2 regions of the Bacillus xiamenensis genome follow, and region 2 is predicted to be linked to the other one. Evidence: riboswitches for the same ligand, from Rfam matches in the RefSeq annotation. Region 2 holds a riboswitch; the other holds the start of a gene.
What was found. A riboswitch is a leader RNA that binds a small molecule or an ion and turns the genes downstream of it on or off. The one in region 2 is predicted to bind glycine.

Region 1 (15,651 bases), 1.4 Mb from region 2:
ATCGACAGAAGTAAAAAGCCGCCAGCAGGCGGTTTTTTTATGCCACTTTAGCTGTATTCTTCCACAACAATCACTTTATTGACTTTGTTTGAGTAAGGATTATAGGAAATGGTGACAAATACCCCAAATTCTTTGGCATGATCTTTTAACGTAATATGATACTGCTTCACAGATTCTTTTTCCCGGTACCGGTCCCATACTTTTTGTTTAAATAAGACTTGTGCTAACGGATATCTTTTCTTTGCTTCTTTGACAGCTCTTGTTTCCCATTGATCTGCGGCCGTAGTGAATCCTCTTGCATCCGCAGGTTTGACGTCTTGTATGACAGGACCCAACAGTAAACTGATCATGATCATCATTCTTCCATATTTCAATTAACATCACCTCACCACTTATTATCCTGACCAAATCCTACACTTTTATGTAAATTTTTAAGAAGTACAAATGGCATGGAAAAAAATATCCAATATGGCGAAAGAACGAGAAAATGGAAGAATTTTCTCATAAAAGTTCTTATTTAAGAACAAAATGGACTAATTTGGCGTTTTGGGTTTTATAGGTATTTCCTTATACTATGTGTAATCGTTCTTTTTAAAGAACAGTCGTTCAAGGAGTTGAAAGAATTGGTGAAACAGTTGCTCTTTGTACTCATTTGTGCCATTTGTTTGATTTTCACTTCTTTTCTTATCACATCTACCAATGCTTCTTTTAACGATGTCGAGTATTCAAATTTTGTCATGAAAACATGTGAAAATTTTGAAGGGACAGATCAGCATTGCCAGCCAAAGAAATGGGATCGAAGTCATTTGAAGCTCATTGATCAAACGATTATGGAAGGAACAGTCTGTGCGCCTCAAAAGCTGAGCATGACACTAAAAAATATTGGACAACCCATTGCGCACTCTAAATGGATGTGGGAACTGCACAAAGTAGAGAGTGATCAGATGCCATTACAAGATGGTCATATTCTTGAAAAAGGGTCGATACAGTCCCTCCCATCAAAAAAAACGGTGACTATCACGACAGAAATCGCAAAAACGAGTGGGATTTATGCATTTAAAATCTATTATCCTAAAGGGTTTGGTGCATCTAAAAAACCATTCTTTTGGTCTCAACATATGCAGCTCTCTAAATGCCAAGAAAATGTATCCTAAATGGCTGCCTGCTGAATGAAAAATGATATGTAAAGGGGAGAAGGATCATGAAAAAATGGATGAAAATGTCTGGTAGTATTCTTTACGTGATGGTCTTCACGATGATGATTGCGTGTATTATTGTCGTTTTGTCATCAAGAACAACAGGCGGAGATCCTCAGATCTTTGGTTATCAATTTAAGCAAGTGCTATCTGGCTCAATGGAACCGGAATTTTCAACTGGTTCGTTGATTGTGGTGAAACGTGTAACCTCACCTGAGACGCTCAAAAAAGGCGATATTATTACTTTTCAAACGAAGCAAGATCAGTCCTTTGTGACCCACCGAATTGTTGGGGTAAAAGGAACTGGGGCAAAGAAAGCTTTTGAGACCAAAGGAGACAACAATATGTATCAAGATGGTACGCTCGTACAAGCGAATCAAGTGACTGCGCAGTATACGGGAGTGACCATCCCTTATGCAGGAAAGCTCCTTTCGTATGCTGGGACTTCTGCTGGAACCGCTTTGCTGCTCATTATTCCAGGTGTGATGCTGCTTGTTTATTCCACGATTCATTTTGTCGGTGCTGCAAAACAGCGAAGACATACAGCTGAATTACATATATCAGAGGAACAAGCATAAATTTCCGTTTGTAACCTATTCAGGTTTCAATAAAACAATTTATTAGGGGGTTCAATCATGGTAATGAAAAAATCAATTCGTTTAGGTGTATTATCAGGGGCATTAGGTCTTGCATTAATTGGCGGGGGAACGTGGGCTGCGTTTAATGATGTCGAGACGGCAAACGCGGTCTACTCTACAGGAGAGCTGGCTTTATCTGCAAAAGAAAATTCTGGCGCCATCAACCTTTCGAACTTAAAACCTGGTGACCGAATCAAGAAGGAATTTAATTTTGAAAATAAGGGGTCGCTTGCGATTAATCAAGTGCTGATGAGTCTTGATTATAGCCAGTTTAAAGATGGAACATCAGCGAAGAACGGCGGAAAGAATACAGCTGAAGAATTCCTCAGCCAATTTCAGGTGAGTGTTCTAACGGTTGGAGCCGAAGGTGGAAATGGATACCCGAAAAATATTATTTTAGACCATGCCAACCTGCTTGACCTGCATTTATTAACGTCAAAGCAGGATCAGACCGCATTTGAAAAGCTTCGTCATGCCGTCGATGAGAAGTTTTTACATGAAAGTGGTAAAATCAATGTAGCAACCGTTGATGGAACAGCGGCTCCAGAGTATGACGGCATTCCAAAGAATCCGTTTGATTACGATAAAATGGAAATGATCATTGAATTTGTCAATGACCAGACGAAGGATAGAGCGGGTCACTATATCCAAAATAAATACCAAGGCGATGCGATTCAAATTGATCTTTCCTTCGAAGCGACTCAGTGGAATGGGTTAACGATCAATCCAAAAGAGCATACGGATGAAAAAGGCTACGTGAAAGAAAACGAAAAAGCACACAGCGAAGATAAAAAATAAAACCAGTCTTTAGACTGATATCAAGTTCTGCATAGCAATTGGAGGAGTATGCGCTAAAACGTGCGCGTTACTCCTCTTCTTGCTTTTTTTTCCAGATTTGATAATCTAAAAATTCACGAAATTGCTTTTTCGAAACCCCTGATGTCATTGCATCTCGAACTAGTTTTTCCCATTCACTATCTAATTGACCATCGTATTCGGTTTCATCTTTTTCGTTTAACAGTGTATGAACCGAGACGTCCAGAACAGCGGAGACTTTTTCAAGAAATTGAATGGAGGGGTTTGTTTGCAAGTTTCTTTCTATTGAACTTAAATAAGACTTCGCTACCCCAGCCTTTTCGGCCAGTTCTGATAGTGAGTAGCCTTTTTCATTGCGGTATTGTTTAATACGCTGGCCAATCAATGTCATCACCTTCCTTTCGATATTATAGCACATTCAGAAAGGTTTGATAGAATGACTTCTTACCATAGGGGGAGACTCAGAGGACTTTTCGCTTGATTTGAGAAAATGACGGACTTCGTCAACTGTTAGTCCCACTTTGCGAGCTTCGCGTAATAATTGAACCCATTCATTGTCTAATAACTTCGTTTTCTTTTCCATACAAATACCCTCCTAAAATACTGAATCGTGTATTTCAGGCACTTAACGCATGAAATGGAAAGACACAGGTGATAAGACCTCATAGATTGCTTGCGTCATGTTTCCGCCCAATACAAATAGACAAACGTTGCTTTTGATTGATCGAAAATTGTATGTCATATGAAAGGGAAGGAGACTCGCTCAGTCAGCCTCCCCTTTTTTGCTGTAAGTAAAAAAGTCCTCCATTTTCAATCGTAAGACTGATTTTTGGTTCGTATAAAGTTTTAAGTGCTTGTCTTTCTATTTCATATTCTACAGATGTGTCAGAAGTCCCTTCATAAAATTGGTTTAAAAGTTCCGAGTCTTCCTTCCACTTTTGAACAGCTCTTACTGCCCAATCGTCCGGCTCTTCGTGGGCATAACGCTCCATCAGGCTGTAGAGCCGTTTGACGCCGCTCTCTGGCTTAATCATCGTACTCATTGTAAAGCAATAGTCAGGAATTTGAGACGACAGCTCACGGGCTTCCAGCTGATCTTGAAATTGTTCGATGACTTCCCCGCGTATCAGATGAAGCCCAAGGGACAGCAGCTTATCTTTCTTACGGTCTGCCAGATAGGATATTTTCACATTGAGGCCAAGCCATGGCTCTAGAGCGATCTGGTTGTTTGTGAGCGGTCTGACTTTTTCGTAGAGCCGGATAAAACGGCCTTGCTGTTTCACAGCCTCGAAAATTTGGAATAAGCGAGGGGAGCCGAAGTGGACGAATTCGCCCTCGACCGTGTCACCCGCTTTTTTTTGATCGGTAATCAAGGTCAATTGCCGCGGCTCAGGTACACCGCCCGTTTTTTCGAGCCAGTGCCAGTAAAAAGGGCGGTTCATAATCAATTTATCCATTTCGATTGTCAGTTGTACTGTCATGTGCCCTGCACTTTCCTCTAGTATGTCGCATTGATTTGCCTGAAAGAAGCGGAGAAGAAATGTGTGAATGTCACGCTGCTCCATTGGTCAACTCTCCTTTATGAACCCTGCTGTCTTTTTTCTAAAAGCGGTGTTTGTGCTTCTGTCAAATAGGAAGCAAATTGGGTTAACTTCTTTTTCATGTCTCTGTCAGATTCGTGCTGAAAGAGGATATGATGCAATTCTGTTTCGGCTTCTTTGATATCAATCCGGGTTAAAATATCATCTAGATCACCAATCACGTTTTCAAACAGCTGAATTTTTTCATATAACAGCTTTAAAATATGTTCCTCGACTGTTCCGTTTGTGGCCATATTGTAAATGTGGACATCCCGCTCTTGACCGAGGCGGTGAATACGTCCAATTCGTTGTTCTAGCCGCATTGGGTTCCACGGAAGGTCGTAGTTGATGATCTGGTTGCAAAACTGAAGGTTGATCCCCTCGCCGCCTGCTTCTGTCGCAATTAACACTTGCGCCCGTTCTCTAAATAAATCCTTCATCCAGTCTTTTTTGCTTCGTTTAAAACCGCCTCGAAAGGGAACTGAGCTGATCCCGTTTTGTTGGAGAAACCATTGTAAATAAATTTGTGTCGCACGATATTCAGTGAAGATAATGACTTTCTCATTTAATTGTTGAATGAGCTTAACGACTTCCAGCGCCTTTGAATTTTGTTCGACTTGATTGATTTTCTCCATGATTTGCCCAATTGCAGAAGCGCCTAGAATGTGTTTTTCCTCTTCTTGCATTTTTTTGATGGTCATATAGACCGCTTCTCGGCTTGAACAGCATTCTCGTTCCAAGGTCATAATGGAAAACATGTGCTTCGTATAAGATGGATTGTTTTTCAGCTGACAGATTTCATCATATAAGGATTGTTCTGTCGGCGAAAAATCAATGGAAATGGTCTTCACATGACGTTTTGACCATTCGATGCCAGTGTCTTGCCTGCGGTTACGAATCATCACTTTATTGACTAATTGTTTTAGCCGGTCATGGTCTTCAAGCTGAAGTTCCTTTTTAGCAAAGAGATCTTTGAACTGATGTTCATTTCCTAGATGCCCTGGTTTCAAAAGGGAGACGAGATTGAAAATTTCTCCTATTCGGTTTTGGATAGGTGTCGCTGTGAGCAGCAGGCAGAACTTCTTATTCAAATTTCTCACAAACTCATAGTTTTTCGTTTTATTGTTTTTCAGTTTGTGTGCTTCATCAATAATGACCATATCGTAGGCGATGGATAAAATGGTGTCTCGATGTGGCTGTCTTTTGGCAGTATCAATCGAGGAAACGACAACATCACACTGCTCCCACACATAGCTCTTTTTTTGCTCGACAGCATCAATGTAAAATTTCGTCCGCAGCTCTTGCACCCATTGGGACACAAGGGAGGCGGGTACGAGAATGAGAATCTTTTTGGCAAGTCCGCGAATCATGTATTCTTTGATAATGAGTCCAGCTTCTACGGTTTTCCCAAGGCCCACTTCATCTGCTAAAATGGCTTTCCCGTTCATCTCTTCTACGACTCTTTTAGCGACTTCAAGCTGGTGTTTTAAAGGAGTAAATGCAGGCAGGTGTGCGGGAGCCAGCAGCCCCTCGAATGAATCGATGGCTGTGACTTGTTGAACCTGCGCTGCTAAACGGTACATATTCCAGTTCGCCCAGGGGCCGTCTGCTGAAAGCCGCTGCTGAAATTCATTTGCCCATTCCTCATCAAAAATCGTTTGAATATTCAATGTCATCGCCTGCCTTTCTAGTCGGTTGATGTAAAATCGTTCTGTTTTTAAACGCTTCATTTTTTAATAGGTGTTTAAAAGATGATATATTTTAATAAAAGCGAACGATACTAAATGTTTATTTTAAAAATGTTAATGATTTTTCTGTTGCTCTCGATCCATTTCTAATGGTAGGATGTTGGTAAGTGAACTAGAGAATAAGTCACCCATTTTGATAGTATGTCCAATAAATGTGAAGAATATGAGCGGATGATGGTATGGGGAGAGACCTAGCGGTTATTTTGCACTGGCAGGCGCCGAAGGAGCAAGCTGATTGAATCAGTGAATCTCTCAGGCAAAAGTACTCTTACCGGACGCAACTCTGGAGAGTGTTTGCTCATCGGTTTTTAGCAAACCACCAAAGGGGAAAACGCACAATGATGTTGTGCTGTAAACTTTCAGGTGCAAGGACAGAGACTTCTTTTTGATAAAAGGGAGCGCTCTGTCCTTTTTTGCTGTGATTTTTTCTGAAAATTCAGCTTGTGGTCTGCACTGTAAGAAAAAAGGGGGAAATGATTGATGTTGAAACGAACACCGCTTTTTCATGCGTACGAAACATTTGGCGCAAAAACGATTGATTTCGGGGGCTGGGAATTACCTGTCCAATTTTCTTCCATTAAAGAAGAACATGAAGCTGTTCGAACAAAAGCAGGGCTTTTTGATGTGTCTCACATGGGTGAGGTGGAAGTCAAAGGTCAAGATGCCCTTCCTTTTTTACAAAGGTTATTAACCAATGATCTGTCGAAGCTGACAGATGGTAAGGCACTATATACAGCCATGTGCTATGAAGATGGCGGAACGGTGGATGACCTGCTTGTCTACCAAAAAGAAAAGAACAACTATTTGCTTGTCATCAATGCATCAAATATCGAAAAAGATGTGGATTGGCTGCTTCAGCATCAAGGGGAGGATGACGTTACAATCAAGAACATCTCTGATCAAACCGCCTTGTTAGCCCTTCAAGGACCTCTTGCTGCTGACATCATGAAGGATGTGGCAGGTAAAGAGGTGACATTACTCAAGCCGTTTACATTTTTATCAAAAACGGAGGTCGCTCAAAAAGAGGTGCTTGTTTCAAGAACCGGCTATACAGGAGAAGACGGCTTTGAAATCTACTGCCAGTCAGAGGATGCTGTCCATATTTGGTCGGCTTTATTAGAAGCGGGTGAGCCTAAAGGGCTCATTCCATGCGGTCTCGGTGCACGTGATACCTTGAGATTTGAAGCAAGACTTCCGCTTTATGGCCAAGAGCTGACCAAGGATATTTCTCCTTTAGAAGGCGGGATTGGTTTTGCTGTTAAAACGGATAAAGAAGCCGATTTTATTGGAAAAGCCGCGCTCAAAAAACAAAAAGAAGAGGGAACGAAACGAAAGCTTGTCGGCATTGAAATGATGGATAAAGGAATTCCGCGGACAAACTATCCGGTCTTTTCAGGAGAGAAGCAGATTGGAATCGTCACAACGGGCACACAATCTCCAACGTTAAAGAAAAATGTCGGGCTTGCCTTGATCGAAACCGCTCAAGCCCAGCTTGGGACAGAGGTGGAAGTGCAAGTTCGCAAAAAACGTCTAAAAGCCAAAATCGTCGCCACACCATTTTATAAAAGAGCCAAATAACGAGGAGGAATAGAGGATGAAGCACAGGTATTTGCCGCAAACAGAGCAAGATCAAAAAGAAATGCTGGATGTCATTGGCGTTCAGTCAATTGATGAGCTTTTCTCAGATATCCCAGAGAAAGTAAGATTCAAAGGCACATATAACATCAAAGAAGCCGCATCTGAAACAGAGCTCGTGCGGGAATTGTCTCGTCTCGCTGCCAAAAATAAAGATACTCTTGCCTATGCATCGTTTTTAGGTGCTGGTGTGTATGATCATTACCAGCCTGTGATTGTAGATCATGTGATTTCACGTTCTGAATTTTATACAGCATATACACCGTATCAGCCTGAGATTTCGCAAGGTGAATTGCAGGCGATCTTTGAATTTCAAACGATGATTGCGGAGCTGACCGGTATGGATCTTGCAAATTCCTCAATGTATGATGGCGGAACCGCATTAGCTGAAGCGGCGATGCTGGCTGCAGGACATACAAAGAAGAAAAAGGTTGTGGTCTCTGAGACAGTTCATCCTGAATCACGAGCGGTGCTGAAAACATATGCAAAAGGACAGCATATTGAAGTCGTCGAAGTACCTGCACGTAAAGGACAGACGGATATTGCTGCATTAGAAGAAGCTGTCTGCGACGAAACAGCAGCGGTTCTTGTACAATATCCAAACTTCTTCGGTGTCGTTGAACCGTTAAAAGAGATTGAACCGATTGCACATCAAGGGAAAAGTCTGTTTATTGTTTCAAGTAACCCGCTTGCACTTGGTTTACTGACACCTCCAGGAAAGCTTGGAGCAGATATTGTCGTTGGTGATGCACAGCCGTTTGGCATTCCAGCTGCATTTGGCGGACCTCATTGCGGATATTTCGCTGTGACGAAAAAACTAATGCGGAAAGTGCCGGGGCGTTTAGTCGGACAAACAGAAGACGAGAACGGTGTGCGTGGATTTGTACTGACCCTACAAGCGCGCGAGCAGCACATTCGAAGAGATAAAGCGACTTCTAATATATGTTCCAATCAGGCGTTAAACGCGTTAGCCGCTTCTGTTGCAATGACGGCACTTGGAAAAACAGGCATAAAAGAAATCGCCTATCAAAATGTACAAAAAGCTCATTATGCTAAAACGCAGGCGGAAAAGCATGGATTACAGGCTGAAATAGAAGGGGCCCATTTTAATGAGTTCGTGATCAAGCTTGATGAGCCTGTGAAGGAAGCTAATAAACGATTGCTTGAAAAAGGAATCATTGGCGGATATGATCTAGGGCTAGCCTATCCAAACCTTCAGCATCATATGCTTGTAGCCGTAACAGAGCTAAGAACAAAAGAAGAAATTGATACGTTCATCAAGGAATTGGGGGATCGCCATGAATAAACAAGATCAGCCGCTTATTTTTGAATTATCCAAAGAAGGAAGAATTGGTTATAGCCTGCCTGATTTAGATGTACCTGAAGAAAAGCTCCCAGCTTTATTTGATGAAACGTATATCCGCCATGAAGATGCGGAGCTGCCTGAAGTTTCCGAGCTAGATATTATGCGTCACTACACAGCATTATCTAGGCGTAATCATGGGGTCGATTCTGGCTTTTATCCTCTAGGCTCTTGTACGATGAAATATAATCCGAAAATTAACGAAAAGGTCGCACGTCTTGCAGGCTTCTCGCAAGTGCATCCGCTTCAAGAGGCAGACACAGTGCAAGGCGCATTAGAGTTACTTTATGATTTAGGTGGCCATTTAGAAGAAATCACAGGAATGGACGCCGTGACTTTACAGCCTGCGGCAGGAGCACACGGTGAATGGACGGGGCTCATGATGATTCGTGCGTATCATGAAGCAAGAGGAGATCATAAACGAACAAAAGTGATCGTGCCTGATTCTGCCCATGGAACGAATCCGGCATCTGCGACAGTCGCTGGATTTGAAACGATCACCGTCGCATCTGATGAAAATGGTCTTGTCGATTTAGAGGATCTGCGGCGTGTTGTCAATGAAGAAACCGCTGCTCTCATGCTCACAAATCCAAATACACTCGGCCTTTTTGAAGAAAATATTTTAGAGATGGCTGAGATTGTTCACGGAGCTGGAGGTAAGCTTTATTATGATGGAGCGAACTTAAATGCCGTTTTAAGCAAAGCAAGACCGGGGGATATGGGATTTGATGTCGTTCACTTAAATCTGCATAAAACCTTTACAGGTCCACACGGAGGCGGAGGTCCTGGTTCTGGTCCAGTCGGTGTGAAAAAGGATTTGATTCCATATTTGCCTAAGCCAGTACTTGTGAAGAAGGAAGGTCGTTATTATTTTGATGATGATCGCCCAGAATCCATTGGACGTGTCAAACCGTTCTATGGCAACTTTGGCATCAATGTCAGGGCGTATGCGTATATCCGTTCTATGGGTCCTGACGGCTTAAAGGCTGTAACAGATCATGCGGTGTTAAATGCCAACTATATGATGCGCCGCTTAAGTGCCCATTACGATTTGCCATTTGACCGCCACTGTAAGCATGAATTTGTTCTTTCAGGTAAACGTCAGAAAAAACTAGGTGTCCGGACGCTTGATATGGCCAAACGATTACTTGATTTTGGCTATCATCCGCCAACGATCTACTTCCCGCTCAATGTAGAAGAATGTATCATGATCGAACCAACTGAAACGGAATCAAAAGAGACCCTTGATGCATTCATTGAAGCGATGATTCAAATTGCAAAAGAAGCAGAAGAGAACCCAGAAGTCGTACAGGAAGCACCACATACGACAGTTGTCAAACGAATGGATGAAACAAAGGCTGCACGGAATCCAGTTCTTGTTTTTGAAAGAAAATAAAAAGACTCTAGGGGGCAATAGCTCCCAGAGTCATTTTTATTAATTCTTTGTTTTAATGCGGCCGCCCCATTTTTTAAAGCCGCCCTTTAAATTATAAATCTCACGACAGCCATTTTTACGTAAAGTTTGAGCTGCCTTCCCGCTTCTCAAGTTGTTTTGGCAATAGAGATAAACAGGCTTGTCAGGGCGTATTTCATTTTTTCGCTGCTTTAGTTGTGAAAGGGGGATGTTTCTTGCGCCTAAAATATGTCCGCCTTCAAACTCATTTGGCTCTCTCACATCAATGAGCTGGGCTTTGCGGTACCCTTTAATAAATTCTTCTTCCGTCAGCGTTTTCATAATACGCTGCTGATAAATGAAACTGCCGATGGAATAAAGAACGAAAAGTCCACAAAGTGAGAGGACGATATAGTTGAATATTGGCAATACGACTCGACTCCTTCTTGAGCATCAGCACAGTAGCCTGTCTGATGGTACGTTTTAGACAAATACTATTATAGTAAAGCAAAAGAAACTTGTCATCATAAATGGTCAGAATTATTTTCAATTCCTTCCCTATTTGATAGACTGATGAAGAGAGAAAACCGGTGGCTGCCACCATGATCTAACATTGACTACGTAAAAGAGAAGGGATTTTTATATGCAAAAAGAGAAATGGTGTTTCATTGATACAGGAAACCAAGACCCTGCCTTTAACATGGCAATGGACGAAGCCTTGCTTTATTGGCATAGTGAGAATCTCATCCCGCCAGTGATCCGTTTTTATGGCTGGAATCCGGCGACACTATCTGTTGGGTATTTTCAGCATGTTGAAAAAGAAATCAACATGGAAGCGGTCAAGCGCTATGGTCTTGGATTTGTCCGCAGACCAACAGGCGGCAGAGGGGTTCTTCATGATCAGGAGCTGACCTACAGCGTGATTGTGTCAGAAGAGCATCCAGAGATGCCAGCGACGGTGACAGAGGCATACCGCGTCATTTCAGAAGGTATTTTAGAGGGCTTTAAGGAACTGGGACTCGATGCGTATTTTGCCATTCCTCGTACAGAAAAAGAAAAAGAAAGCTTAAAGAATCCAAGGTCGTCTGTCTGCTTTGATGCGCCTTCTTGGTACGAGCTTGTCGTAGAAGGCAGAAAAGTAGCAGGCAGCGCTCAAACGAGGCAAAAAGGTGTGATCCTCCAGCATGGCTCGATTTTAATTGACCTTGATGAGGACAAATTGTTTGATTTGTTCCTTTATCCAAACGACCGGGTAAGAGAGCGGATGCAGCGCAGCTTTAAAAACAAGGCGGTGGCGATTAATGAAATCTCAGACCGAACATGTACGATAGACGATGCACGTGTTGCGTTTAAACGAGGGTTTGAAAAAGGATTAAATATCGAGCTTGTGCCTTATGAGCTGACAGATGAAGAATTAGCGTTTGTCCACCATCTCGCCAAAACGAAATATGCCTCAGATGATTGGAATTACAAGCGTTAAGACGAAGGACACTTCTTGTTTTTTAATGAGCGATGGTGTAGAATTGTTATGATTATTAAGTAAAGGTGCATTTTGGAGGGGTTTTATGACTACACCTAGTATGGAAGATTACATTGAACAAATTTATATGCTAATAGAAGAAAAAGGATATGCAAGAGTATCTGATATCGCAGAAGCACTCGCTGTCCATCCCTCCTCTGTAACAAAAATGGTTCAGAAGCTAGATAAAGATGAATACCTCATTTATGAGAAATATCGTGGTCTAATTTTAACCCCGAAAGGCAAAAAAATTGGAAAACGTCTCGTATACAGACATGAACTGCTAGAGCAATTTTTAAGAATCATTGGTGTAGATGAAGAGAAAATTTATGATGATGTAGAAGGCATTGAACATCATCTCAGCTGGAACAGTATTGACCGCATTGGCGATCTCGTTCAATTCTTTGAAGAAAACGATGAGCGATCCGTTCAGCTGAAAGCGATTCAAAAGAAAAACGAACAAACCAATCAAGAATCTTAAGAAAAAGGACACCCATGCCGAGGGTGTCCTTTTTGAATAAAGTTCTAATTGAAAGCAAATGCTCCTACACTATTAATAGTGTGACATTGAAAAGGGGGCTCCTTGATGAAGATAGATGGTGTGTTCTCGGGTGGAGGCATTAAGGGTGCAGCACTTGCAGGTGCCTATGAAGCACTTGAAGCGAGGGGATTTCAATTTGTCCGTCTAGCTGGAACAAGTGCTGGAGCGATCATTGCTTCACTCATCGCAGCAGGTTTTACAAGCCAGGAGATTCGGGACCTTTTAGATGAAATGGATGAGCATCAATTGCTTGACCGTAGGTGTCAATTCATCCCGTTTAAAATGCTCAGATGGGTATCTATTTATTGGCGTCTTGGTCTTTACAAAGGAGACCGGCTAGAAAAATGGCTGGCAGACATTTTAAAACGAAAAGGCGTCACCGTATTTGGCGATCTGAAAAAAGGTTCACTGAAAATCGTCGCTTCTGATTTAACGAATGGGAAAATTCTCGTCCTGCCAGATGACCTTCCTTCATATGGGTTAAATCCAGAACGTTTTTCCGTCGCAAGAGCCATTCGCATGAGCTGCAGCCTGCCGTATTTTTTTGAACCTGTCAAACTGAGGTCTTCAAAAGGAATTTGTACCATTGTAGATGGAGGAGTGCTCAGCAATTTTCCAATTTGGTTATTTGCGGAAGAGAAAAAAAGACCATTTGTCGGTGTCACATTAACACCAAACGAAAAAGAACGCCCTCAACATTCCATCCGCAATGCGTTTGAACTGTTTGGCGCTCTTTTTGAAACGATGCGTGGTGCTCATGACGAAAGGCATATTGCCACAAAACACGAACGTCATATTATTTTTATTCCGGTAGAACACGTCATTGCCACTGAATTTCATCTCATGACAGAAAAGAAAAGGGCGCTCGTCGATCTAGGTAGACAGAAGGCCGAGCAATTTTTAAAGAGCTGGACATTTTAAAATAAGGCGCGATTCTTCTTTTTGTTTTTCTTGCCTTCAATCACAGTCAAATGTGTTTGGCTTTTCTTTTTGAGAAGGACGGGCTTAGACTTGTGGTCAGTCGGCACGCTTCGCAAATGAGTGACCCGATTTTTCATATGGCTTTTCGTCTTTGGTTTAGGCTGCTGGTAGCGACGTTTTGATTGTTTGACTGCTTTACGATATAGGTTGCCTTCTGTTCCAGTTCTTCGATTCATCAGCCATCTAAAAAGGAAAAACATAACCGCTCCAATGATCACAACTGATAGCAGCATCGTAAAGAGTCTGCCAGGATTCGTTGTGAGTAAATATATAAATCCCAAAACACCTAAAGCGAAAATAATGGTAAAAGCAGGATGTACTCGGCGATTCATAACTGTCCACCTCCGAAGGAATTTACCGGATTTATAAGCTAGATCACTTGATGAGTAGAATCTGATGCTTGTTTCTCAGACGCTTCCTCTAAACGAAGAAGTTCATTAAAACTTGCAATGGCTACCTCGACTTGGTCGTCAGAGGGTTCTTTTGTTGTAAGTAATTGCAGCCAAAGGCCAGGATAGCCAAGCACTTTTAGCACTGGCACTTCACGGAGTTTGTTCGTAAGCTGAAGCACTTCAAATGAAATGCCCAGAACAACCGGAATGAGTGCCAAGCGGTTCAGAATTCTCACCCATAAAGGATCTGTCGGTACAAGTAAATAGACGAACATTCCAACAATGACAGTGAATAAAATAAAGCTGCTGCCGCATCGATAATGAAGCCGGGATTGGCTTTGGACATTTTCCACTGTGATGTCAAGGTTCTGTTCATAGCAGTTTATGACTTTATGTTCTGCTCCATGATATTGAAATACCCTTTTAATTAAAGGGGTCATGGAAATAAAGTAAATATAGCCTAATAACAGGATCAATTTAAAGAATGTTTCAACTGCGATTTGTGCGAAGTTTCCTGAGAACACAGGCCGCACAAGCTCAGCTAAAAAGACAGGTACTAGGGTAAAGACAAATTTACTAAAGAGAAGAGAGAGAACTCCGATCACAGCAATGCCGAAGATCATTGAGAATTTCGAGCCTTTTTGTTCTTTTTCAAGAGTATGATCTTCAGAAGGATCTAAGTCATAGCGCTCACTGGAGAAATTTAAGTGCTTACTGCCGTTTGCGCTTGCTTCAACAAGTGCAGCAACACCCCTAACAAATGGGATTTTCTTGAGAAAGGCGGTTCGTTTATTGGAGGTCCGGGGAAGCTTTAAAAACTCGATGGACTGGTCCTTACGCCGAATCGCTGTCACATAGTTCTTTTTACCTCCGAACATGACACCTTCTACAACTGCCTGCCCTCCATATGCTGGAGATTTTGTTTGATTGGACATATTTCATCAACCTGCCTGTTTCCTGTAATTTACATGCATTTCTTTATACCTTTATTGTACAGGAAATGAAGGGAAATCACTAGCTCACAGGTCGATTATCTACTAGAATTCTATCTACCTCTTTTTAGCCAGTATACCCTGTTTTAAAAATTTTACACTCACGCATGGAAATCCTTTTTTTTCATGACATTTTGGACATACTACTTGCTGGAGGTGTTCATATGAAACGTGATGAAAAGAAAAACCAAGAAGAAAAAAATCAGTCTGTACAAACGTCTTCGATGGTGGCAAGGGCAGCAGCTACAGGCTTTGTCGGCGGATTTTTTTGGGGATTTATCGGATTTCTGACCCATATGTTTCATTTTTCAGAGGTGAGTCCAAATATGCTTTTGCAGCCATTTGTGCTTGGTGATTGGAAAAAGGGAGGACTTGGCACATTGATTAGTATTGTGCTTTTAGGGCTTTTATCTATTGGCGCGGCCTTTATTTATTACGGGCTGTTAAAACGGATCAAAGGCTTTTGGATGGGGCTGGTGTATGGCGGGCTTTTATGGGTACTTGTTTTTTATGTATTTAATCCTATTTTCCCAGATGTCAAGCAAGTACAAGATTTACAGCAAAGCACCATTGTAACGACATTTTGCCTATATATTTTATATGGCATGTTTGTAGGGTACAGTATTTCATTTGAATACAATGAATTAACAAGCCAGAAGCTTGCGAGGGCACTCGGGAAAAAGACAGAATAAAGTGTAAATCACTCATTCATATGATAAAATATTTTTGGAAACGAAAGGTTTCTAAGGAAAAAGAAACAGACATCGATATAGATTGAATTAGGGTGAAGGAGTGGTTAAATGCCTCATTTTCTAGTGCTGAATGGGCCCAATTTAAATAGGCTCGGCAAAAGAGAG
Region 2 (15,651 bases):
AGAAACGATTATATTTTACCAAAAATTGTGATATCGTTTTTTATTGAAACAGGCGAAAGGATGTTAAAGAGGTGAAATTTGAATGACGATCATTTCAGCTGAACAGGTGGGGAACCGTTTAAATGATTGGCGAATTGCCATTCGTAAGCATGATGTACACAATGCAAAGACAATCTACACAGAATTAAAGGGATTACTTCAAGAAATGGAAGAAAATCAGGAGGTCTTGACTTACTATTCATTACTGGAAGGCAAGTTTAAGCTCATGTTATATGAACGAAGGGGTAAAAAACTGAATGAACAGACAGAGCTAGAATGTCCTTCTAAAACAAACGACTTAATTGAATACTATTTTTACCTATACAAAGCCCTTTACGCTTCATATAACAGAGACTATGCATCAGCCATCGGACTATTTAAAATTGCCGAGAAAAAACTACAAAGCATTCCTGATGAAATAGAAGTAGCCGAATTCCATACGAAGGTTGCAAACCTATATATGCTGCTTCGACAAAGCCTGATTTCACTTCACTATATTCAGAATGCCATTGATATTTTCAAAGGTCATGATGGCTATGAAAGAAGACTGGCAGCAGCTTTTGTGATCGCCGCCACCAACTTCATGGATATTGGCGATTTCAAAAGAGCTGAGAACTACTACACAAAAGCATTACACATCTCAAATCGATTAAACGATCATTTTCTAACATCACAGCTTTATCATAATATCAGTATTCTATATGCCGAAGCTGGAGAATCAAAAAAATGTATTGATGCCCTAGAAAAGGCTCTTAGTGATGATGACTACCTTTCATCTTGTTATTTCCAACACTCCATGTTTATGTTACTAAAAGAGCTACTCTCCATCGATGAAAGGTCGCAAGCTCTCTATTATTTTGAATTGGTCAAACAAAAACAAGAAATGGAGAAAAACCCCATCTACACAGCAAAAATGAATTTTCTTTATCACCTATATTTCACTGAAGACATATCCCAAAAAGCTCAAACCTGTTTCGATGACATCAGCATTCTAAAAGAATTGAAGGATGTTGAAAGTGCCCGTGAATTGAGTGCATTAGCTGCCAAACACTTTGAAGATCTGGGTTCCATTCAACAGGCATATCTCTTTTTAAAGGACGCCTATCACATGGAACAAACCACACTCGAATGGAGGAATGATGATGAAAAAAATGAGTTTACTCATTTTCGCTTTAGCCATCGTTGTTGTCGGACAAACGGTGTCTTACAATTCGTTACATGATACAAATCCTGGTCCAGCAGAGCGACCTATCGGAACATAAACCGATACAACCCAAAAAACCACTTGCCTCATCACAAGGCAAGTGGTCCATATTTATTTTAGTTCTTGATAAGAAATGAGGCGGTGAATATGTACCGCAAGATACGTAAGTTCATCTTATCATTCATCAAAAATTCATAAAAAACCAGATAAGTTGATTCACTCATCTGCTTTAAGATCACCTATTTTTTCTTTTCTTCTGCCTTCTTTTTAAATGCTTTAGCTTGTTTTTTATATTCCTCTTTCGTGACAGCTTTTAACTCTACTGAATCGCCTGTCATTATATATGGTTTAGCGATTTTTTTATATTCCTTTCTCGTGAAAGCTTTTAACTCTACTTTACCGTCTGTCATTTTAACTGGCAGTTTTATTGATTTTGCATCTCGATCAGTCGAACCTATAATGACACCTTTTTCAATTATAGGATCATAGCTCATTTCGAAAAATTCTCCCCCATCAGTAAATCCGCCGACTTCTAATTTCATTTCTTTATAGGGCTTACAATCTTCTTCAGAAACAGTTGTTATTAGAAAAGAGCCGTTCCATCCAATCTCAATATGCATGCTTTTCACTTGTAGAAATAGTTGTTTGTCCTCTGCCGTATATAGGAAACCATAAACCTTCGACACTTTCTCCTTGAAGTGTCTCATATTATCATAAAATCTAGTTTCTGATGTATCGAATAAATATTCATATCGATCTTGAATCTTTTTGTGATACGAATCTAGCTTTTTTTGATTGATTGCTTTATATATAATGCTTTTCTTATCACCTTGTTTTTTCACAGAAAGGTCTTCCCCTGATATTTGGACTTCGTATATGATTGTTTCTTTGCCTTGTTTGACTCGCAATTCATAACCGTTTTCCTTTGAACTCCCGGATACGACATATTGTTTTCTATATATTTTGGGATCCCACCACACTTCTTCTACATACTTTTCGTTCAGATGCCCCGTTACTTTGCCTTTATTCTCAGATAATTCAAACCAGTTCATTCTATCCTTAGTTTTATATGCATAGGCATAGGCATGATTCAATGAATTTTTTTGTGCGATTGCTTGATATGCTGTCCAACCGCCTCCACCCAAGATGAGTACTGCCAGAATAGACACGACCCACATTTTCAATTTACTCATACGTACCTCCACTAATATATGATTTAAAAAACCTTCATCATCCATATTTATATATTCAACTAGATTCTTATCGCCCTGAAATGCAATTCACAAAATTGATCTGTTCCAACTCAACTCGATCTATTTTTGCATTTCTTTCGCCTGTTTTTTAAATGCTTCCGTTTGTTCTTGATATTCCTCTTTCGTAACCGCTTTAAATTCTATTGTCCCGCCTGCCATTTTAAAAGGAAATTTTGCGTCTCGGGCAGTTTCCCCTACAATAAACCCCTTTTCAATTGCAGGATAAGTACTCAAATCAAACATCATCCCATCTGAAATACCACCGGCTGTGTGTTTCGTTTCTTTATATGGTTCACCACCATCTACTGGGACCGTTCTCATCAGAAAAGAACCTGCCTATTCAGACTGCATATACATTCGTTTTACTTTTGGTATGAACCATCCTCCGCCGTATACAGATAACCATACGCGCCTGTTACTTTCTTAATGAAGTTTCTTACATAATCATGAAATCTATTTTCAGTGTCTTCCATGAGTTCATCATATTGAACGTGAATGTCCTTTTGAACAGCACGTAGTTGTTTTTGATTAACTGCTTTGGATGTGATGCTTTGCTTTTCACCTTGTTTTTTCACAGAAAGATTTTTTTCAGCAAGGTACACTTTAGCCTCTTTCCCTTGCTTCACTTGAATTTTCAATTGATTTCTCAGTTGCTTGATATTTGTTGATAAATATATTGGGATCATAATGCCTTTTCGGGTTTTCCTCTAAAATGGTCTCATTCAGATGACCTGTTACTTTTCCGTTTCTCTCCGTTACATTGAACCAGTTCACACGATCATTTGTCTTATACGCAAAGGCGTAGGGTTGATTCAATACACTCTTTTTTGCGATTGCTTGAAATGCTATCCAGCTGATTGCACCAATGATTAGTACCCCAGGATCGTCATGATCCAGATTTTCTATTTACTCATATGTCCCCCTGCAAAATATGATCGTTCAATCTATATGAATGATTCATCTCATTGATTAACAAAATTATTGATCTCTCCACCTCCTTTATAGAATTTCTTTTGTCTCATACATCTTGTATCTGTAGTAGCTATCGGTTATTATATATCTAAATGATATATCTTTTAGATAGGTGTGTTGATGTAATGAAAAAATACAATGATACGACGTATGCGATTTTAGGTATTTTAACGACAGATAGTAAGTCCGGGTACGAAGTGAAGCAATTAATTGATAAGAGCTTGCATCACTTTTGGAAAATTAGTTATGGGCAAATTTATCCTGCCTTAAAGTTAATTGTCAAAGACGGACTCGCAAAGGTTTCACCTGCTTCTACAACTGGCCGCTCAGATAAGCGTGAATATCATCTGACTGAAAAAGGATTGGACACTCTGAGGCAATGGCTGGCGCAGCCGCTCGATCAAGTACCATCAGAACGAAATGAAGTGTTATTGAAGCTATTCTTCGGCCAATATCTTTCGTTTAAGAAGAAAATAGCGCTTTTACAGGATTATGAGGGGCAGCTCCGTATCCGTTATGAGACATACGTTTCAATTGAACAAAACATTCAAGAGCTGTATCCAGATAAAGCTGATGCGAAGTATTGGCTGTTTACGTTAGATTATGGAAAGAAAGTGGCGCAAGCTGGCATTGATTGGTGCATGGAGACCTGTGAATCGATGAAGAAAGAAGGATGAACGAATGAAAAAAAACTTACGTGCTGGCCGGTTTACAACAGACAATTCTGAGCCGATTGTTGTGTTCATCATCGGAATGAGAATCAATAAACGCTGGGCTGTCCATCAATGGCTGCCAGTATTTATGGCGATGCCGGGGATGATCAAAGAACTCTATACCCATCAAGAAAAACTTGGTTTTCTCGGGACAGAAAATTACTTCGGTTTACGCACCGTCACCATGATCCAATATTGGAAGTCATCAGAGGACCTCCTTGCCTACGCCAAGATGGAGAAGCATTTGGCTGCTTGGAAAGGATTTAACCAAAGAGCACGAAATAATGATGCAGTTGGAATTTATCATGAAACGTATCAAATTCAAGCCGGCTCATATGAATCTATCTACGTGAACATGCCTTCATATGGATTGAGCCAAGCTAGAACCACCATCCCAATTGGAAAAGGGAAAGAAACCGCAAAAGAGCGTCTTTATACAAGAAATTCCTAGAGCTGAGTTCTCTAGGAATTTCTTTTTGCAACAGTCACAAAATGCTTTAATATACGGGCTGTTAATCCCCAAATGGTATAGCGCTCATAATCATAAAACCACTCCTCAATCAAGCGACTGCCCCAGCTGTATTTTTCACCATTCATGATTTTTTCATAAGGGAAGTCCTCGCCTGGTGTTGGCTGAACCGATACATGGTGTAAGTACGGCTCATATTGGCAGAGCCATGATAGAGGCACAGTAAAGGTCTCCTCCACTTCCTCTTGATTATAGGAATGTTTGACCTGTTGTTCATCAATGATCCCGACATATGGATACACCACGAAGGATGGAGAGGCAATATAAGGACTGAGCTGTCCAAGCATGTTGACTGACTCGGGCGGAATGCCTAGTTCTTCATAGGTTTCTCGCAGTGCAGCTTCTTGTGCGGTTTCGCCGCCGTCAAGTTTGCCTCCTGGAAAGCTAATATCGCCAGGCTGTTTTCTCATCGTCAATGATCGCACTTCAAATAAAACGTGCCATTCCCCGTTTACTTGCACCAAAGGGACAAGGACTGCTGCTTTGAACGCTGTCTCTTCTCCAATAAATAATGGCTGTGATTGATGTAAGTCATTTTTTAATTGATCAATGAACATGGGCATCACCTGTTTTCGTTTCTCTTTTCAATAGCGTATCATTGATTCCCTTTTGAATAAAGGCGATCTTTCTGACAATTATTTTTATCATTTTGACAACTATACTTGTCAAAATGAATATGATACTTTACAATTAGGAGAAGATTTTAATCAGAGCTGAGGTGACAGAATGAAAAATCGTCTAAAAGAGCTGCGGGCACGTGATGGTTTAAATCAGACTGAGCTTGCGAAACGGGCAAAGGTTTCCCGCCAGACCATTAGCTTAATGGAACGAGATGAATTGATGCCGTCTCTCTTACTTGCTATGAGGCTTTCTCGTATTTTTCAGGAACCCATTGAACGTATTTTTCTATTTGAGGAGGATGAACTCACATGAAAACCATATACAAAATGTTGTTAGGTGCTCTCCTTGGTTTTCTCGGTGCTTACTGTTTGCTGGCAGCCGAATTTGAGCTGACACTTCTGCAAGCTGCATTTGAAGCGACCCTTGTCATCACTGGATTGACTATCCTATTGATCATTTATTGTGTTTCAGGCATTTCACGTATGAAGAAAAGAGTATCACTTTCGGTATCTGGTGATGAGGAGGATGAACTGGAAGCAAAACAGTATCGAACTTTTACTGATGTAACGTTAGCTAATACGGTGAGTACCATTTTATCCATTATTGCCATTGGTATGGCCATCGTGACTGAGCAGCCACTCTGGCTTATTCTTATCAATGCCGCTTTGTTTATCATCACCATTATCAGTTCGTATGTTGCGCTCTCTGTTCTAAAACTCGTCTACCCTAATCGTCCTCTGCCAAGTCCATCCGATAAGGATTATGGCAAAAAGCTACTCGCCATTTCTGATGAAGGGGAAAAACATGTGATGCTGGATGGGCTATTTCACACCCATCAAATGATGAATATTTTATTGACCGGTGCCATGTTTATTTTGATTGTGTATTCTCTTGGAGCCAATCACTCTCAGCTCTTTTCGATCATCATCATTGGACTCGTTCTGATCATTTTGAATGCACATTATATGTTGAAAATTAGAAATCGGTAAATAGATCAAGCACAGCCACTGGAGAAGGCTGTGCTTTTTTCGTTCATGATGCTGATCGGCGTTTCTTTCGTGCATAAATCAACAATAGGAACCCGAACCATACTGGTGTCAATAACAGCGCTGGACGTGTTGCATCAGCGAAAAGCATGATGACAAGAATGGCAGCAAATAGCACAAGAACCGCTATATTCACAAAAGGTGTAAATGGCGCTTTAAAGGTAGACGCCTTATGCAGTTCAGGACGTGTCTTCTTATATTTCAAATGACATATTAAAATAATACTCCATACCCAAATGAAACAAATCGCACTGATCGTTGTCACAATTCCAAAAGCTTGTTCTGGAATCAGCTTGCTTAAAAGAGCCCCTACAGACACGACAATCGTTGAAACAAACAGTGCATTACTTGGGACAGCATGCTTATTCAAACGGCCAAAGGAAGCCGGTCCCTGCTTTTGGTGACTGAGATTATACAAAATTCGGCTCGTTGAGAACATACCGCTATTACAAGCGGAAGCCGCAGACGTCAGGACGACAAAATTAATGATCCCCGCTGCTACTGGTATACCAATGAGTCCAAAGGTTTTCACAAAAGGACTTTCTGATGCACCAAGCTCGGTCCATGGGTTGATACATAATAAAACAAAGATCGCACCCACATAGAAAAAGAGAATTCTTAATGGAATTTTATTAATCGCAGATGGGATATTTTTTTGAGGATTCGCCGTTTCTGCTGCGGATACACCGACAAGTTCCACTCCCACATACGCAAAAATCACCATTTGGAATGACAGTAAGAAGCCTGTGACACCATGTGGAAATAACCCGCCGTGTGACCAAAGATTTGTGACCGTCACAGGTCCAGCATCTGTTTGAAAACCAATGATTAACAGGACCATTCCAACACCAATTAACAGTAGAATCGTCATCACTTTAATCAGTGCAAACCAAAATTCCATTTCTCCAAAAAGCTTCACCGTTAGTAAATTAAACCCTAGTAAAATCAATAAACAAATAATGGCGGGAATCCACTGCGGAATGTCAAACCAATACTGCACATATACCCCGACCGCAATGACATCAGCCATCGCTGTCATTATCCAGCAAAACCAATACGTCCACCCTGTCACAAAGGAAGCCCATGGGCCAAGATAGTCCTCTGCAATATCCGTTAAGGATTGATAGCCCGTCTTCGATAAGAGCAATTCTCCAAGTGCCCTCATGACAAAAAAGATAGCCATTCCGACAATTAAATAGGCAAAAATGATCGACGGTCCTGCCAATTGAATCGCCTTTCCAGAGCCTAAAAACAGCCCTGTTCCGATGGTTCCGCCAATTGCAATCAACTGTACATGGCGGTTTGATAAATCTCGTTTTAACTCTTGCTGTGCCAATGTCAACGCCCTCCTACGACACGATCCTATACTGAAATAATGAACGCTCAAAAAGTCCATAAAAAAAGAGATTGGATGCGCTCCAATCTCATGGTCATAAAAGAATAGCAAAATAGAGAAAAGCAATACATGGCAACATCCATGCATCACAAATACAATATTTCGTACTCTTCTGTCCTTTTGCCTGAGATTGTGAACCCTTCGGCGCCGCACATACATGCGGTCTCTCCAGAAGCTGCTCCTGCCATAGTGTGACCCATAGCAATCATAGCTTTCGATATTTACTTAAAATGTTTCTATATCTGAATAATTTTATATTTTACGCCTCTAGAAGAAAGCTGTCAATGGTCATCTTTTTAAACTTTTATCCCCCCTATTTGACAATGCAATATGACATCACTTCATCAACACCCCCTGATTAAGGTATAATAAAACTAAGAATGTTCGGCTCGTTTGATGGAGAAATCCATCTTGATCATGAACCAAAGGTAGGCAATTCATTGAAGTTGGTGAAGATAAAATGAAAAAAATGAACAAGCAGCGTGTCACATTACAGGAAGTCGCCCGGCATGCCGGTGTATCGACTTCAACGGCCTCACTCGTTGTTCGCAACAACCCTAGAATCTCAGAAGCAACTCGAAAAAAAGTGCTGCAATCCATGGAAGATTTAGGGTACGTGTATGATCGCGTCGCCGCCAACATGCGGTCAAAAAGCTCAAATATTGTCGGTGTGATCGTTACAGATATTTCAAACACCTTTATTTCTGAATTTTTAATCGGCGTGCAAACCACACTTGAATCACTTGGCTATACCGTTTTGCTTGGGACAACCTTTGACAGTGTCGATAAACAGGAACGGCTCATTTCCACCATGGTAGAGCACCGAGTTGGCGGAATCATCTTAAATCCCGCTTCGAAAAGCTCTACACGGACGGTCAAACAGTTAAACAACATACGCACCCCAAAAGTACTGGCAAACCGTGAATTAGCGGATGTCCATTGTGATTATGTCGGCGCTGATTATGAACAAGGTACTTGGATGGCAGTACATCACCTGCTTCAAAAAGGACATCGACGCATTGCCTTCTTAGGCGGAATCAAGTCCTCATCGACTTGGATTGAACGAATGAAAGGTTTCCAAAGAGCCCATGACGAGGAATGCATAACGATTGATGAATCTCTTATTATCGATATCGAACCTACCCGTGAAGGCGGGAAAGAAGCACTTGCCCAAGTCATGGATCAGCCCAATCCGCCTACTGCTATTTTTTGTTTTAGCGACTTAGTCGCATTTGGGGTCATTCAAGAATTGTCAGCACGCGATATCAAGCCTGGTGAAGACATCGATGTTGTTGGATTTGATAATATTCCTGAAGCGGAGATGTATCACCCGCCGCTCACCACTGTCTCATCATTCCCGCGATCCATCGGGGTAAAAGCAGCGAATCTTTTATATCATAAAATGAACGGGCAGGATGAAGAGTTCCAGCGATTAATCTTAAAGCCACAACTTCATATTAGAGAAACATCTACATCCTCATGAATAGAAAAAGGGCTAAAATGAATGTTGATTTTAGCCCTTTTTTTCGTATCAGCAAGACCTGAAAACCTTTGAAGTCAAGGAAGGACGAGCATTGGTACACAGAACTGACACCAAATGTGAGGATTTGTCTATACGAAGAAAGGAGAATGGCTTCGCATTTCTTCTTTTTTTATTGACCAAGTCAACTATTTCTTTGTTACATTTTTCTTTTTTTAAATCACAAAGTCATAAACTTGACACATTTTAAACGCAGGAGTATATTTATCTCGTTGCTTCTTTTAGTATATCGTTATACTTATTTGGACATATCATTATTTTTTAGTAACGACGGTTGAAAATGAAGTTTTTTGATTCTGATCAAGTCATGAAATGCCATTTTATTATCATAACTGTTATCATTTTTTATATTCTAGTAGAACGATGTACTTATTTGAAAAACAGATGAATATTCATTATTTTTTCATTAATCACACAAGGGGTGTTGTGATGGCCTTAATATTATTTACTTTTAAGGAAATAACAAAGGATAACAAAGAAAATTTGACCCTCAAAGGGTTTCAAATATAGGAGTGGGAACATGAAAAATCCATATATTAAATCATCACTTGGCATGTATTTAAACTATTTCATGCTAGGCATGATCAACATTATTGTCGCATCAAACATGGAAAGCTTATCTGAACGCTACCATGTGGATATTCCGAAAATCAGCTTGCTTGTATCGGCAATCGGAATTGGGAAACTGCTTGCTCTCTTTTTCTCTGGCCGGCTGGCAGACAGCTGGGGACGTAAACCCGTCATTATTACAGGAAACTTTCTATACTTATTATTCTTAATTGGGATTCCAACGACTACCAATTATACATTAGCTTTTATCTTTGCGATTTCCGCAGGGATTGCAAACTCATTGCTTGATTCAGGGACATATCCTGCTCTGACAGAATCATTTCCTAAAAAAGCAAGTTCAGCTTCTGTATTAGTAAAAGCATCCGTTTCAATCGGTGCAACTGTTCTTCCATTTATCTTGGCATTCCTTGTTGCACATGATATCTTCTGGGGCTGGGCATTCTTTGGACTAGGACTTCTTTATTTACTGGTAGGGATTTACTTGCTCTTTATGCCGTTCCCAAATCACAAGCAAGCTGTTTCTCAAAATAACCTTCCAGTACAGGAGCAGATGAAGGCAGAACCTAAAATGTTTGGTGAAGGCTTAGCTGTTGTACTCATGGGTTTCACATCTACTGCATTGTTTGTGGTATGGCAGACGTGGCTTCCACAGCTCGGGTTAAAATTGATTGGGCTTGGCACTGGACAAGCAACACAGCTTCTTTCTTATTTTAGTATTGGTGCACTTGTGTCTGTTCTATTGCTTTCAATCGTACTAGATAAATATATTTCGCCGATTATGGTTGCCATTATTTATCCAATTGGGGCATTCCTTGCCATGCTTTCACTATTTCAAATCGAAACGTACGGTATTGTCATTGTGAGTACCTTTTTCTTAGGATTATTTACAGCAGGGATCTTCCAACTGTCTATGAGTATTATGATGAAATTATTCCCTACAAACAAAGCAACGGCTTCATCATACGTCAACATTGCGGCAAGCTCAGCGTTTATTCTTGTTCCGCTGATTACTAGCGGACTCGTCAGCACGTACGATATTAAAATGACTTTATTCTTCGATATGATCATTGCGGTCATTAGCGTATTGTTAGCAGTCTTTGTTCTAGGACGTATGAAAAAATTGTTTAGATAATTAAAGGAGATGTCAATTATGACAAACATACATGAACGTAATATTGATGGAAAAACAAAATTAGTCGGTCTTCTTGCGACACCAATCGGACACAGCCTGTCACCACGGATGCACAATCTTGGCTATACATTAACAGGGATCAACTATGCTTACCTAGCCTTTGAAGTAGGAAATGATGAGCTAGAAGCAGCTGTAAACGGAATGAAAGCGATGGGTGCAGCTGGATTTAACGTATCGATGCCTAACAAAATGAAAGTATTGGATTACTTAGATGAACTAGATGATTCTGCGAAATATACACGTGCAAGCAACACGGTTGTGAACAAAGATGGTAAGCTGGTTGGCTACAACACAGATGGTCTTGGTTACGTGAGAAACTTGATTGAACATGGCGTTGAACTAACTGGACAAAAGGTTACACTCGTTGGCTCAGGCGGCGCCGCAACACCGATTGCCATTCAGCTTGCACAATCAGGTATTCGTGAAATTAGTATTTTTGCTCGTAATGATCAATACTTTGTTCAAGCAGAGGAAAATGCAAATTACATCAACAACGAAATGAAATCATTTGGTGTCAAAGCTAACCTTTTCCCACTTGAAGACAAAGACGCTTTCCGTCGTGAAGTAGCTGAAAGTGCGATCTTAGCGAATGGAACAAGCCTTGGCATGAAACCATTAGATGAGCTCAGCATCATTGATGATACACTTGATGTACTGCGTAAAGACTTAATCGTGACAGATGTCGTTTACAACCCGCAAAAAACAAAGCTTCTTGCTCAAGCACAGGAAGCTGGCGCCAAAACGATTAACGGTCTTGGCATGATGCTATGGCAAGGTGCTCTTGCATACAAACTCTTTACTGGAGAAGATATGCCAGTTGAGCAAGTGAAACAGATTCTGTTTGAAAACGACCGTTTCTAAACGAAACATATAAAAAAGACGACCTCCTTCTTAGGAAGTCGTCTTTTTTATTCATGTATCATGATACGACGGTAGCGATACAGAATGTACATTGCCCCGATAATAGCGGCAACCGCCACAACAGCATCAAACATAAAGATCTGTAATATGGTCGAATGGCTTTCGATTAAACCAGTTACGACTGGGATGACGATGGCCGACACCCCGCCTGCTGTTGAGATAATCCCTGTCATCGTTCCTTTGTTCTTCCAGAAGAACTCAGCCATCACCGTTAACGTCAGCTGAAAGACACCCGCAGTTGAAAAGCCAAGTACAAATGCATTAACGGTCCCTATGACTGGAGACTTCACGACCAATAGCACACAGATGGAGACAAGTGTAATGATCGGATAGACAAGTAGCACAGTCACCGGACGAACAATGCGGCGCAAAAGAAATGTGAGCAATAACACAGACAGCAAACCACCCATGCTATAGTAACTAAGCAGCTTCACAGCACTGCCAGAAGCCATCCCCAATATTTCCTCACCGTACGTAGGCAGCCAAATTTGCGGCAAGGCGTAGAGACCATTTGACGTAAAACTGATCACAATGAGTGCGATCCCTTCCCTCCAAAACGTAGGCTCTGACGAGAAACGCGGCAGCTCCTCATGCTCCATCACCTGGACTTGCTCCACTTTGCGATGATTGGGAAATGGCAATGTCCACAGCATCAAAACATTCACAAGATAGATAAAAGCAGGAACAAAAAACGCAATCCCGTAAAACAAATCATGCTCCGCTAAAAAGAAAATAGCCAGTGGCAGGATGGTCGCCCCAATCGAAATAAAAGCCTTCACCATCACATTCGCAGATCCCGAGTTTTGCGGAAAAGCCTCCATTAACGCTGGGTACGTTCCTGCATCCATTGCCGAATTCGCCACCCCTGCCAAAATCGCAAACGCAAAGGCGATTTGATAATTTGGAGACAATGGGATTCCAATGAGGAACACCGCCATCAGCACACCTGAAACCAAAATCACCGGCTTTCGCCCAAAACGATCTGACAGCACACCTGAAAGACCATACGTGAGCACCCTGCCAATGCCAAGTGCGGATATCATATAACTAACCCCTGCACTATCGGTATTTAATTGTTTGATTAAAAACGGCATATTCGAAGCCAAAATAATATTGACCATACCTAATAAAAAATAATTGATATAAAGACTAGAAGCCGTTCTCAAATACGGATTCCTCATACTGACACACCCCTCAACACCATTGCAATGAAGTGACAAATAATGGCTACGCTTACAAGATCTCATGCGTGAGGAGGAACAGCTTCACAACCTTCACATGCAAACATCTCATCATCTCATGCAGCTCACAGCTTACATGCCCTTCATTTATCAAGCATTTCTTCAAATTTTCACTAGGTCTTATTTTATATGAATGTGAAAGGTAATGATAGTGAATTGCTTAAATTTGAGGGAAATGATTGATCCAGCGTATGTACCATTGATACAAAAAAGGAGTGGTCCTCTGCCACTCCCCTTTTATCTCTCAATTCTTTTCATCGTTTATTTTCAATCCATTTTGACACTGATTCTTCATTTCATTGAAAGCTTTTTAGGTGTTCGATAGGAAACCTTAATTTTCGATTTTCTCAATCTTGACGCTTGGAATCGTGATGTCACCATCTGTCGTGGATTCATATGTAATGACCCCATCAGAAGTCCCCATAAATGTAATCACGTCACCTTCTAAGACTCGCGATTTGACGAGATCGGCTGGATAATCACCATAAACAATATCATTGTAATAATCATCTACAGCTACTCTTATTTCTGTCGTGCCGTCGCCCTCCATTACTTGGACAACTTCACCTTTAAATTTCACCTTTTCACCTTTATATTTGTCTGGTGTTCTAGCCAATTGATCGTAAGTAATTCCAGTATCGTAACCCTTTTTCTCTTGTTCTTCCGCTTTTTTCTTCGCTAATTCTGCTTTCTTTTTCTCTTCTTCTTTTTTAGCTTTTGCTTCTTCTTCTTTTTTCTTTTCTAATTTCTCTAATTTCTCTTTTGCTTCAGCTTCTGCTAGCTTTGCATACGGAGCTAATTCATCTACTTTTTTCTGCAATGCTTCGTTTTCTTTCTTTAGCTTTTCACTTGCTTTTGACGGTGATGTACCAGACATTGCCGATCCAATAAACAGAGCAACGATGGCAACCACAATATACTTCCAACTTTTCTTTAAAAACTTCATTTCAAACTTCCTTCCTCAAAAAGATATAGTGTTTCATCACAAAATCAACTTCCTGAAACGCACATTTTTGGATGATAATATCTATATCGGACAGAGAAAGAAATTTTTAACAAAAAAATAGATCTTTATACTCAATATTCTCCCTTGAAAACAAAACGACTAATCTTTAGACTTACTTTTGATTTTAAGAACAAAGAGCATATTCATACAAAATTAACCCTGTGAGCAGCAATTGATCACATAACCCCAATTAAAATCTCCATATATCCTTTCACTTCGACTGATTAAACATTCCTGACAATTCTCACAGCCCCCAAGTACTTAACTCATAAACATATTCCGTACGCTCCATGCATAATCCGATTTGTGCTCAAGAAGTTTAGTTACATGATTAAACACTTCATCCACATTCATTAAAAGCGCTTCAATTTCATGCTCTCGGAAAAAAGCAATCTGCCTTGTTTAGGAGTCTCTTTCACCCTTTCGGCCATCTCTTTTAACACTTGTGTAGACTTTTCAATATGCTCTAGATAGTTGTCTCCATGTATTTGAATTTTATGTTCTCTCGATTGAAGAAATGTAAATACCTTCTGACAAAACAATTGATTTTCTTCAATCTCTAACAAAGGGGCTTCTGGAAGTGTCATATAGCTTAATTCGCTCATTAAGTGCTTACTTCTGCTTTTTCTTTTTAAGGTTTCCTTTTTTGTTTTTCGGTTTTTATTCATTACAAGATCACCTCCACAAGGCATATAAACACTTGCTCTCTAGTGAACTCAACCTGGGAATTTCTACTGTGTTTGTGGGGGAATGATGCTAGATAGGCAATCAATATAAATGGGGGTTTTTATAAAATAATTAATCATGACTCTTATATTGTTTAATATCTAGAATGAACGCTCCTACTTACTCTCTTTTTACAATGTATCATTTTTCATCCGTGTAAATGAAATAACCTTAATCAGTATTAAACCAATCAAGGTCTTATTTCATCATTAGACTTCATTAAAAACGAACTAATTTGAATGTGTTTTTGAAATGAAATCTTGAAGAACTATCTTTGCTGGTGGGTTCGCACTAGTAGCCAACATTTGATTGATCCGTTCTAAAATTTGAGGATGTTGCAGTACGATTTTTTTACCCTCTTCAATGGGATAACTTCTTAATGTATCAATACAAATCTCAAATAATTCCGTATCATTGGTATTCAGCAAATCCATTAAAATATTGAACTCATATTCATTGCACTCATTATCCAGACAGTACGCAATTTTCCGCTGCCACTCTATTGGTTTATTGAGCACCTGATTTGATAGTTCTTCCCAATCGTTCAAGCTAAAATCCGAGAGTATCTCACTAGCAATCAAACACCCATCGTCATACCACGAATCTACTGTTGTATCAGCAGATAAAAGATTATCTAATTCCTTAAACACGTTTAATACCTCCATTTAGTTCAAATTAAAAT

Region 1: another riboswitch for glycine. It lies ahead of gcvT (glycine cleavage system aminomethyltransferase GcvT); the one in region 2 lies ahead of BK049_RS08750 (amino acid permease).

Annotation. Positions count from the first base shown of each region.
Region 1 covers NZ_CP017786.1:3,125,120-3,140,770, forward strand. The annotation lists gene BK049_RS15940 (YqzE family protein) at 1-14, shown strand, start outside; gene BK049_RS15945 (YqzG/YhdC family protein) at 48-374, opposite strand; gene tapA (amyloid fiber anchoring/assembly protein TapA) at 627-1,154, shown strand; gene sipW (signal peptidase I SipW) at 1,202-1,774, shown strand; gene tasA (biofilm matrix protein TasA) at 1,832-2,632, shown strand; gene sinR (transcriptional regulator SinR) at 2,700-3,035, opposite strand; gene BK049_RS19105 (anti-repressor SinI family protein) at 3,069-3,233, opposite strand; gene BK049_RS15970 (YqhG family protein) at 3,418-4,215, opposite strand; gene BK049_RS15975 (DEAD/DEAH box helicase) at 4,230-5,900, opposite strand; glycine riboswitch at 6,150-6,256, shown strand; glycine riboswitch at 6,260-6,355, shown strand; gene gcvT (glycine cleavage system aminomethyltransferase GcvT) at 6,459-7,556, shown strand; gene gcvPA (aminomethyl-transferring glycine dehydrogenase subunit GcvPA) at 7,573-8,919, shown strand; gene gcvPB (aminomethyl-transferring glycine dehydrogenase subunit GcvPB) at 8,912-10,372, shown strand; gene BK049_RS15995 (rhodanese-like domain-containing protein) at 10,412-10,792, opposite strand; gene BK049_RS16000 (lipoate--protein ligase family protein) at 11,013-11,849, shown strand; gene mntR (transcriptional regulator MntR) at 11,935-12,369, shown strand; gene BK049_RS16010 (patatin-like phospholipase family protein) at 12,475-13,350, shown strand; gene BK049_RS16015 (SA1362 family protein) at 13,347-13,742, opposite strand; gene BK049_RS16020 (DUF1385 domain-containing protein) at 13,781-14,737, opposite strand; gene BK049_RS16025 (YqhR family membrane protein) at 14,959-15,486, shown strand; gene aroQ (type II 3-dehydroquinate dehydratase) at 15,595-15,651, shown strand, end outside.
Region 2 covers NZ_CP017786.1:1,719,714-1,735,364, reverse strand. The annotation lists gene BK049_RS08790 (Rap family tetratricopeptide repeat protein) at 83-1,261, shown strand; gene BK049_RS08785 (hypothetical protein) at 1,483-2,436, opposite strand; gene BK049_RS19770 (hypothetical protein) at 2,557-2,817, opposite strand; gene BK049_RS19765 (hypothetical protein) at 2,859-3,182, opposite strand; gene BK049_RS08775 (PadR family transcriptional regulator) at 3,594-4,145, shown strand; gene BK049_RS08770 (DUF4188 domain-containing protein) at 4,150-4,632, shown strand; gene BK049_RS08765 (NUDIX hydrolase) at 4,644-5,267, opposite strand; gene BK049_RS08760 (helix-turn-helix transcriptional regulator) at 5,437-5,643, shown strand; gene BK049_RS08755 (DUF3169 family protein) at 5,640-6,320, shown strand; gene BK049_RS08750 (amino acid permease) at 6,364-7,713, opposite strand; glycine riboswitch at 7,876-7,955, opposite strand; gene BK049_RS08745 (LacI family DNA-binding transcriptional regulator) at 8,234-9,256, shown strand; gene BK049_RS08740 (MFS transporter) at 9,834-11,015, shown strand; gene BK049_RS08735 (shikimate 5-dehydrogenase) at 11,034-11,936, shown strand; gene BK049_RS08730 (MFS transporter) at 11,984-13,177, opposite strand; gene BK049_RS08725 (hypothetical protein) at 13,569-14,183, opposite strand; gene BK049_RS08720 (YxiF family protein) at 14,597-14,911, opposite strand; gene BK049_RS08715 (hypothetical protein) at 15,200-15,619, opposite strand; gene BK049_RS19760 (EndoU domain-containing protein) at 15,645-15,651, opposite strand, start outside.